2 regions of the Vogesella sp. EB genome follow, and region 2 is predicted to be linked to the other one. Evidence: predicted binding sites of a transcription regulator. Region 2 holds the regulator's gene; the other holds the start of a gene.
The links. The regulator FNR, encoded in region 2, switches genes on or off when oxygen is low (the NO sensors DNR and NnrR bind a similar motif). The targets are predictions, from matches to a motif close to TTGATNNNNATCAA.

Region 1: ACG97_RS10110 (hemerythrin domain-containing protein) is a predicted target of FNR. The motif match lies at 2,777-2,790, and genes of this name have one in related genera.

The regions. Positions count from the first base shown of each region.
Region 1 is NZ_LFDT01000015.1:31-4,239, reverse strand. Features, by position in the region: gene cobA (uroporphyrinogen-III C-methyltransferase) at 1-676, shown strand, start outside; gene ACG97_RS10120 (hypothetical protein) at 839-2,074, opposite strand; gene ACG97_RS10115 (DUF2249 domain-containing protein) at 2,083-2,298, opposite strand; gene ACG97_RS10110 (hemerythrin domain-containing protein) at 2,285-2,722, opposite strand; gene ACG97_RS10105 (MarR family transcriptional regulator) at 2,850-3,359, shown strand; partial or broken gene ACG97_RS10100 (TolC family protein) at 3,482-4,209, shown strand, end outside.
Region 2 is NZ_LFDT01000024.1:8,269-12,477, forward strand. Features, by position in the region: gene hemN (oxygen-independent coproporphyrinogen III oxidase) at 1-1,409, opposite strand, end outside; gene fnr (fumarate/nitrate reduction transcriptional regulator Fnr) at 1,521-2,267, shown strand; gene ACG97_RS12855 (efflux transporter outer membrane subunit) at 2,338-3,720, opposite strand; gene ACG97_RS12860 (efflux RND transporter permease subunit) at 3,710-4,209, opposite strand, start outside.

The sequences.
Region 1 (4,209 bases), on a different contig from region 2:
CGAGGCCGACGTGGTGCTGTACGACCTGCTGGTTTCCGACGCGGTGCTGGCACTGGTCAACCGCCGCGCCGAGCAGATCTGCGTCGGCAAGCGCGCCAGCCGCCACACCCTGCCGCAACAGGACATCAACCAGCTGATCGTGGACAAGGCGCGGCAAGGACTGCGCGTGGTGCGGCTGAAAGGCGGCGACCCCTTCCTGTTCGGGCGCGGCGGCGAGGAGCTGGAAACGTTGGCCGCAGCCGGCATCACCTGCGAGGTGATCCCCGGCATCAGCGCGGCGATGGGCGCGGCAGCGGCGGCCGGCATTCCGCTGACGCACCGCGACTACGCGCAGGGCGTCAGCTTCGTCACCGGTCATCGCCGCGAGGGACAGAGCGCGCTGGCGTGGACCAGCCACACCGGCGCCGAGGAGACGCTGGTGGTGTACATGGGGCTGGGCGAGGCGGCCAACATCGCCGACCAGCTGCAGGCCGCCGGCCGCGCCTCCACCACGCCAGTGGCCATCATCGAGAACGCCACCACCGCGCAGCAGCGGGTGCTGTGCTGCGAGCTGGCCAGCCTCGGCGCCTGTGTGCAGCAGCACGCGGTCAAGCCGCCGGCATTGCTGGTCATCGGCGAGGTGGTCCGGCTGCAGGCCAGACTGCAGGCGACGCTGGCTCAGGCACTGGCCGGCTGAGAACCTGTTCACGAACTCGCGTACCCACGCGAACCAAGACGAAACGGCTGGGCCTGCTTGTTTATCCTGGGATAAACGAGCAGGCCCAGCCGTTTTCAACGCCGTATCACACCATCGAGATCAAGTCGCGGCAGATCGTGAACAGGAGATTGCGAACAGGCTCTAGGACGGCAAGGCGCGGCGGGTGGCGCGGTACAGCCGCGCCGCCGCGGCGAAATGCCACAGCAGCAGCGACAGCAGGCCGAGCAGTGCCAGCGCCAGCGGCCAGCCCAGCTGCGGTTGCCACACCCACAGCGCCGCCAGCGGCTGCAGCAGCAACAGCGCGCGCCAGCTGTGCCGCGCGGCGGATTCCGGCACGAAGGCGTGCAGCGCCGGCACGCGATGGCGCGGCGGCGCCGCATTCTTCAGGTGCAGCCACAGCAGGAAGGGCACGATGCGGTACAGCATGCCGACCACCAGTGTCAGCGCAAAGCCGCCGAGCAGACACCACGCCAGCGCGCGCGCCAGCCACGGCGCGCTGCCCTGCCACGCCAGCAGCGGCAGCAGTACCGCCAGCAAGGCCAGCAGCGCAAACGCCAGCCACCAGTACGGCAGCAGCCACTCCTGCGGCCGCCGGCTGGCGCGCAGCAGCCGCAGGCTGAGCGCGGCAAACAGTGCCAGCGGCAGCCACGCCAGCCACCACCACGACCACTGCGGCTGCCACAGCAAACCGCCCGCGCCGGCCAGCAAGGCCAGCAGCCACAGCGTGGCGCCATGGCGCTGCCACCAGCCGGGATAGGCCGGCGTCAGCAGGAACATCGGCGCGATCACCTGCGCCACCGCCATCACCAGCAGCAACACCCAGCCCTGCGCCGCCAGCCGGTGCAGCGGCAGCAGGCTCAGCAACGGCAACGGCCGACCCCAACCCAGCACCGCCAGCATCGACAAGCCCAGCAGCAGGGTCAGCAGCAACAAGCCCAGCGCCAGGCGCAGCCCGCGGCTGCTGCCGTCCGCCGCCGGGCTGCGCCACAGCCCGTACAACAGGCCCGACAGCGCGGCGACCAGCAGCGCAAACAGCACGCTGGCCAGCTGCAGCCACGGTGGCGCCAGCGCCTGGTAAAAACCCCAGCACAGGCTGGCGGTAGCCAGCTGCCACAGGCTCCACACCCCCAGCCGCCACCACGTTGGCCGCAAGCAGGGTACGCCGGACACCACCGCCACCATCTGCAGCAAGGCACCCAGCATGGCGTTGCCGAGCACGCCCAGCGCCAGCAGGTGCAGCGGCAGCAGCAGGCTCAGCGACGGATAGTCGTTGTCGGTCCGCAGCAGGCTGACCGCCAGCGGCAGCAGCCAGCACGCCGCCGCCAAAAAATAACGCACCGGCAGCGAAAGCGGCGGTGCGCGGTCAAAACTGGGCATGGCCTGCATCAGGGCAGCACCAGCTTCAGCACCACCCCGCTCATGTCCGGCAGCATTTCACTGTCAAAGCTGACCTTGCGCTGCTGCAGCAGCGGGATCAGCGGCCCGGGGAAGTGTGGCAGCACATAGGTCAGCTGCTGGCCGCTGCTGCCGTTGTCGACGTCGTCGAGGATGATTTCCATCGGTTCCGGCGGCACCAGGCCGCGCAAATCACGGGGTGACATGGCGTAGCTCCTGCAACAGGGTAGCGGCATCCGGAATCCGGCTGTCGCACATCGGGTAGAGGATATTCTCCTCCTTCATATTGTGCTGCTGCATCAGCACCAGCAAGGTGTCACAGGTGGCGGCCACGCCGCGGGCGTCGCGCTGCAGCAGATCACGATTGAGGTCTTCCATCAGCTCGCGCATCTGCTCGTGCTCGAAACGCATCACCGCGGTCGGCCCGCCGCGCATGCCGGTGGCCGCTTCCAGCGCCTGGAACAGCCGGTTTTCCTCATCGGCAAAGTGCTGCGCCATTTCCTCACAAAAGCTGGCGCACAGCGCATCGGCGCCGGCCCAGTCCTGCTGGCGCACCGCCTGCTCCAGCGCGGCAAATGAGTCGTCGCAGTGGCGGTGCACCGCGCTCAGGTGGGTAGTCAGGTTCATCATCAGGCTCCGGTGGGGTGTTGCCAACAGTATTGCCGCGGCGCAGCAGCGCGCTGAATGATGCCGATCAAGAAACCTGCACCCTGCCCGCCGCCTTGAAATAAATAGTAACGCACGTTATCATTACCCAATGAAAGCACCTGCCTGCGGCCACAGCTTTGCGGCCACCGAACACGCCATCGACACCATCGCCCGCCGCCTGCCCGGCAGCCCGCGCGAGGAAGTGACCCTCACCCGTCTGCTGCTGCACATCCAGCCGCTGCTGCTGGGCTACTTCAACCAGTCGCTGGCGGTGCACGACATGAACGAAACCACCTGGATGGCGCTGATGGTGCTGTACGCGCGGCCGGAAGAACGGCTGATGCCGTCCGAGCTGTCCGATGCGCTGGCGTTTTCGCGCACCAATGCCACCCGGGTGGTGGACGACCTGGTGAACCGAGGCCTGATCCGGCGCCAGCCCTGCAGCGTCGACCGCCGCCGCACCTATCTGGAGCTGACCGACAGCGGCCTCGCCTTCATCGAGCAGGTGATGCCGGAGCAGCGGCAGCAGGTGCGCGAGCTGTGGGCAGTGTTCAGCGGCGAGGAGCGTACGCAGCTGGAAGCGCTGCTGCGCAAGCTGATGCAGCAGCTCGGCGGCTGAGCGCCAGCCCCCACTATCCGAATCAGCAAGGTTGGCCGCAAGCCTCACGGCATTGCCGCCAGCCACCCCACCCGCCACCGGCGGTTTTTTTCGACACAAGTAGTCACGCAGGTGACAATCAAATGAGAAACTACAACACCACGTTACTGCCCGTCAGCGCCTTGCTGGCACTGCTGGCCGTGTCCGGCTGCGCCACCCCGGCGGTGGCCCCGCTGCAGAGCCAGCCACTGACCCCGGCCGCGCTGGCGGTCAGCGAAGCCGCCACCCCCTTTGCCGCCGACTGGTGGCGCGCGCTGAACGACGCCAGCCTTGAGCAGCTGCTGGCGCAGGCGCTGCGCAGCAATCCGGGGCTGGACGCCGCCGACGCCCGCCTGCGTGCCGCGCGCGCCGTCATTGCCAGCGTCGCCAGCAATGACGGCCTGAAGGTCAACGGCAACCTCGGCGCCAGCCGCACGCGCACCTCGGAGTTCGACGCGCTGCCCCCGTCGATGCTCGGCCAGTGGACCACGCTGCAGACCGTATCCGCCGATTTCAGCTACCGCTTCGACTTCTGGGGCAAGACCCGCGCCCAGCTCGCCGCCGCCCGTGGCCAGGCCCGCGCCGCCGAGCTGGAAGCCAGCGACGCGCGCCAGAGCGTGGCCTACGCGCTGGTCGGCAGCTATCTGGAATGGCGCGGCGCGCAGGCGGCCCTGACGCTGCTGCAGCAAGACCGGCAGCAGGCCGCCAGCCTGCTGCAAAACGCCGAACAGCGCGTCAAGCACGGCCTGGCGCAGCCGGATGAGGTGCTGCAGGCACGCGCCCAGCTGGCCGACAGCGACGAGCGCCTGCTGCGCGGCGAGCAGCGCATCAG
Region 2 (4,209 bases):
CAGATGGTTTTCGAATAGCGCGCGCCGGTTTCGCGCTCGCGCAGGTGGCGGTCGAACGCCATCGCGATATTGCGGATCAGGAAGCGGCCCTTCGGCTCCACCATAAGGAAGTCGCCGTCGAAGTGCAGCAGGCCCATCTGCTGGAATTCGCGGATCTTCGGCAGCTCGTCGGCGAAGTAGTCGGCAAAATTGATGGCGAAGGTCTGCTCGATCGCCTCCACCGACAGCGAGAAGCGGCACATCAGCGCCTGGATCACGCTGCGGCGCAGGATGTCGTCCTGGGTCAGCGTCATACCGCGCATCACCGGCAGGTGGCCGGCGTCCAGCGCCGCGTAGTAGGCGTCGATGTCCTTTTCGTTCTGCGAGTAACAGGGGCCGACCTTGCCGATCGACGACACGCCGAAGCCGATCATGTCGCAATCGGCGTGGGTGGAGTAGCCCTGGAAGTTGCGCTGCAGGCGGCCCTGCTCCAGCGCGCGCGTCAGCTCGTCACCGGGCTTGGCGAAGTGGTCCATGCCGATGAACACGTAGCCGGCGTCGCTCAGCTGCTGTACCGAGTTCTGCAGGATGTCGAGCTTGGTGGCGCTGGACGGCAGATCGGCCTCGTTGATGCGGCGCTGCGGCTTGAACACGGTCGGCAGGTGCGCGTAGTTGTACAGCGCGATGCGGTCCGGCGACATCGCGATCACCTTGTTGACGGTGCTTTCCAGCGAGTGCGCGCTCTGCAGCGGCAGGCCGTAGATCAGGTCCACGCTCACCGACTTGAAGCCGGCCTCGCGCGCGGCGTCGATCACCAGCCGGGTTTCCGCCTCGCTCTGGATGCGGTTCACTGCCTGTTGCACCGCCGGATCGAAATCCTGGATGCCGACGCTCATGCGGTTGAAGCCGAGACGGCCCAGGTGCAGCACGGTGTCGCGGCCAACCTTGCGCGGGTCGATCTCGATCGAGAACTCGCCTTCCGGCAGCAGCTCGAAGTAGCGGTTGATGACGCCCATCACCCGGTCCAGCTGCGCATCGGAGAGGAAGGTCGGTGTGCCGCCGCCGAAATGCAGCTGGATCACCTTCTCGCGACAGCCGAGTTTTTCCGCCACCAGCGCGATTTCCTTTTCCAGGTAGTCGAGGTAGGCGTCGGCGCGGCTCTTGTCCTTGGTGATAATCTTGTTGCAGCCGCAGTAGTAGCAGATGGTGTTGCAGAACGGGATGTGTACGTACAGCGAAATGCCGCGATGGTTTGCCCCAATGGCGCGCTGCGCCAGGCAATGTTCATAATCATTCACCCCGAAACCGGCGTGAAAACGGTCGGCAGTCGGATAGGAGGTGTAACGCGGACCGGACCCTTCCAGTGTTTCGATCAGGGTCCGGTCGAAAACACATTGGGTCGGGATAAATGCAGAATGAGCAGCCATCATATATTTTGATTGGAAATCTGGTGGGGGACTGGTAAATTTGCGCAATTACGCCTTGATCTGCATTGACGCTCATCAAGCAAGCTCATCTGTCCCTGGAAATCGACTCTCGGTATGAACGATCTGTCCTCCCCCCTGCATTCGCTGAAAGTCACTTGTTCCAACTGCAGCCTGCGTGAATTGTGCCTGCCGGTGGGGCTAAACCGTGACGAGATGGCCCAGCTGGATGCCGTTATCCGTCAGAGCCGCCGTTTCAAGCGCGGTGAATACCTGTTCCGCAGCGGAGAAGGTTTCCGTTCTTTATACGCGGTGCGCACCGGCTATTTCAAGACCTGCGTTTCCAGCCAGGACGGCCGCGAACAGGTTACCGGTTTCCACATGTCCGGCGAGCTGATGGGGCTGGACGGCATTTCCTCCAACACCCACGGTTGCGACGCCATCGCGCTGGAGGACAGCGAGGTGTGCGAGCTGCCGTTCAGCCGCATGGAAAGCCTGGGACGCGACATCCCCAGCCTGCAACACCACTTCTTCCGCCTGATGAGCCGCGAAATCGTGCGCGACCAGTCGGTGATGCTGCTGCTGGGCAATATGAAGGCGGAAGAACGCCTCGCCGCCTTCCTGCTCAACCTGTCGCAGCGCCTGGCCAGCCGCGGCTTTGCCGCCAACGACTTCATCCTGCGCATGAGCCGCGAGGAAATCGGCAGCTTCCTCGGCCTGAAACTGGAAACCGTCAGCCGCACGCTGTCGAAATTCCAGCAGCAGGGCTGGATCCTGGTCGATCACAAGCACATCCAGCTGGTCCGCCCGGAAGAGCTGAAGGCCCTGGTGGCCGGCTGCTCGCAGGCCAACAGCGCCGGCTAAACCTGCCGCGTGACGCAATAAAAAAGCCCGGATCGACCGATCCGGGCTTTTTGCATCGTGCGTTGCGGGCTCAGCCGGCTTGCCAGCCGCCACCCAGTGCCGCGTACAGCGACACCACCGCCGACAGCCGCGCGAGGCGAGCGCTGGACAGCGCCTGCTCCACCTGGAACACGCCGCGTTCGGCGTCCAGCACGTCCAGATAGCTGGAGTAGCCGTTGTCGTAGCGCAACCGCGCCAGGCGCAGCGCCTCGCGCAGCGAGGCCAGCTGCTGCAGCTGCGCCTGTTCGGTGGCGCGCGTGGTGCTGACCGCCGACATCGCGTCCAGGGTATCGGCAAACGCCTGCTGCACCGTCTTCTCGTACACCGCCAGCGCCTGCTTCTGGCGCGCGTTGGCGGCATCGACACCGGCGGCGATACGGCCGGCGTTGAAGATCGGCGCGGTCAGGTTGGCCGCGAAGTTCCAGGTCTGCGCCGGGCCGCTGAACAGGTCGGTCAGCGCGGTGCTGGCGCTGCCGATACCGGCCGACAGGCTGATGCTCGGGAAGTAGGCGGCGCGGGCGACGCCGATGCGGGCGTTGGCCGCGATCAGGCTGGCTTCCGCCGCCGCCACGTCGGCACGGCGCAGCAGCAGGTCGGACGGCAGGCCGGACGGGATCTGCTCCGGCTCGGCCAGCGCCGACAAGGCCTTGCCGCGGCCAAGGTTGGCCGCAATGTCACGCGGCGAACGGCCCAACAGCACCGCCAGCGCGTGTTCGGTCTGCGTCACCGCCTGTGCCAGCTGCGGCACGGTGGCGCGCGCACTGGCGGCCTCGGCCTCGGCCTGGCGCAGCTCCAGCTCGGAGGTCATGCCGCCGTTGAAGCGTTTCTGGCGCAGCTGCAGCGATTGCTCGCGGCTTTGCAGCGTGGCGCGGGCGCTGGCGAGCTGGGCGTCGTAGCTGGCGAGCTGGAAGTAGCTCTTGGCCACCTGGCTGCCCAGCGACAGCCTGAGCGCGGCCAGCGAGCGCTCGCTGGCGCTGACGTCGGCTAGCGCCGCTTCGCGTTCGCGGCGCAGCTTGCCCCACAGGTCCAGCTCCCAGCTAGCGGTCAGCCCGGCCTGGCGGCTGTCGAGCAGCGCCCCGCCACCACTGCTGTAGCTCGAGGTCTGGCTGCGGCCGCTGCCGGCGCTGGCGCTGACCTGCGGCAGCAGGCCGGCTCGCGCCACACCGGCGGCGGCGGCGGCTTCTTCCACCCGCGCCGCGGCCTGCACCAGATCACGGTTGTAGCGCAGCGACTCGTCTATCATCGCGTCCAGCACCGGATCCTCGAAACTGCGCCACCAGTCGCTGGCGACCGGCGCCACGTTGGCCGCCGCCTGCGGCATGTCCAGCTGCGGACGCTGGTAGTCGGGGCCGACCGCGCACGCCGACAGCGCGGCGGCGACCAGGATTGGCAACAGCGCTTGCTTAAGCATCATGCTGTTCTCCTTGTGGTGCCGGCTTGCGCTGGCTCCACTGCATAATCAGTTTGAAAAACAGGGGGATGAACAGCGCCGCGATGAAGGTTGCGGCCAACATGCCCCCGATCACGCCGGTACCGATCGAGTGACGGCTGGCGGAGCCGGCGCCGCTGGAAATCGCCAGCGGCACGCAACCGAGGATGAAGGCCAGCGAGGTCATCACGATCGGGCGGAAACGCAGCTTGGCCGCCTCCACCGCCGCCTCGGTCAGCGAACGCCCTTCTTCCATCTTCAGCACCGCGAACTCGACGATCAGGATCGCGTTCTTGGCCGCGAGGCCGATCAGCGTCACCAGCGCCACCTGGAAATAGATGTCGTTCTCCAGCCCGCGCAGCCAGTTGGCCACCAGCGCGCCGAATACCGCGAACGGCACCGCGGTCAGCACCGCGATCGGCAGCGTCCAGCGCTCGTACTGGGCCGCCAGGATCAGGAACACCATCACCAGCG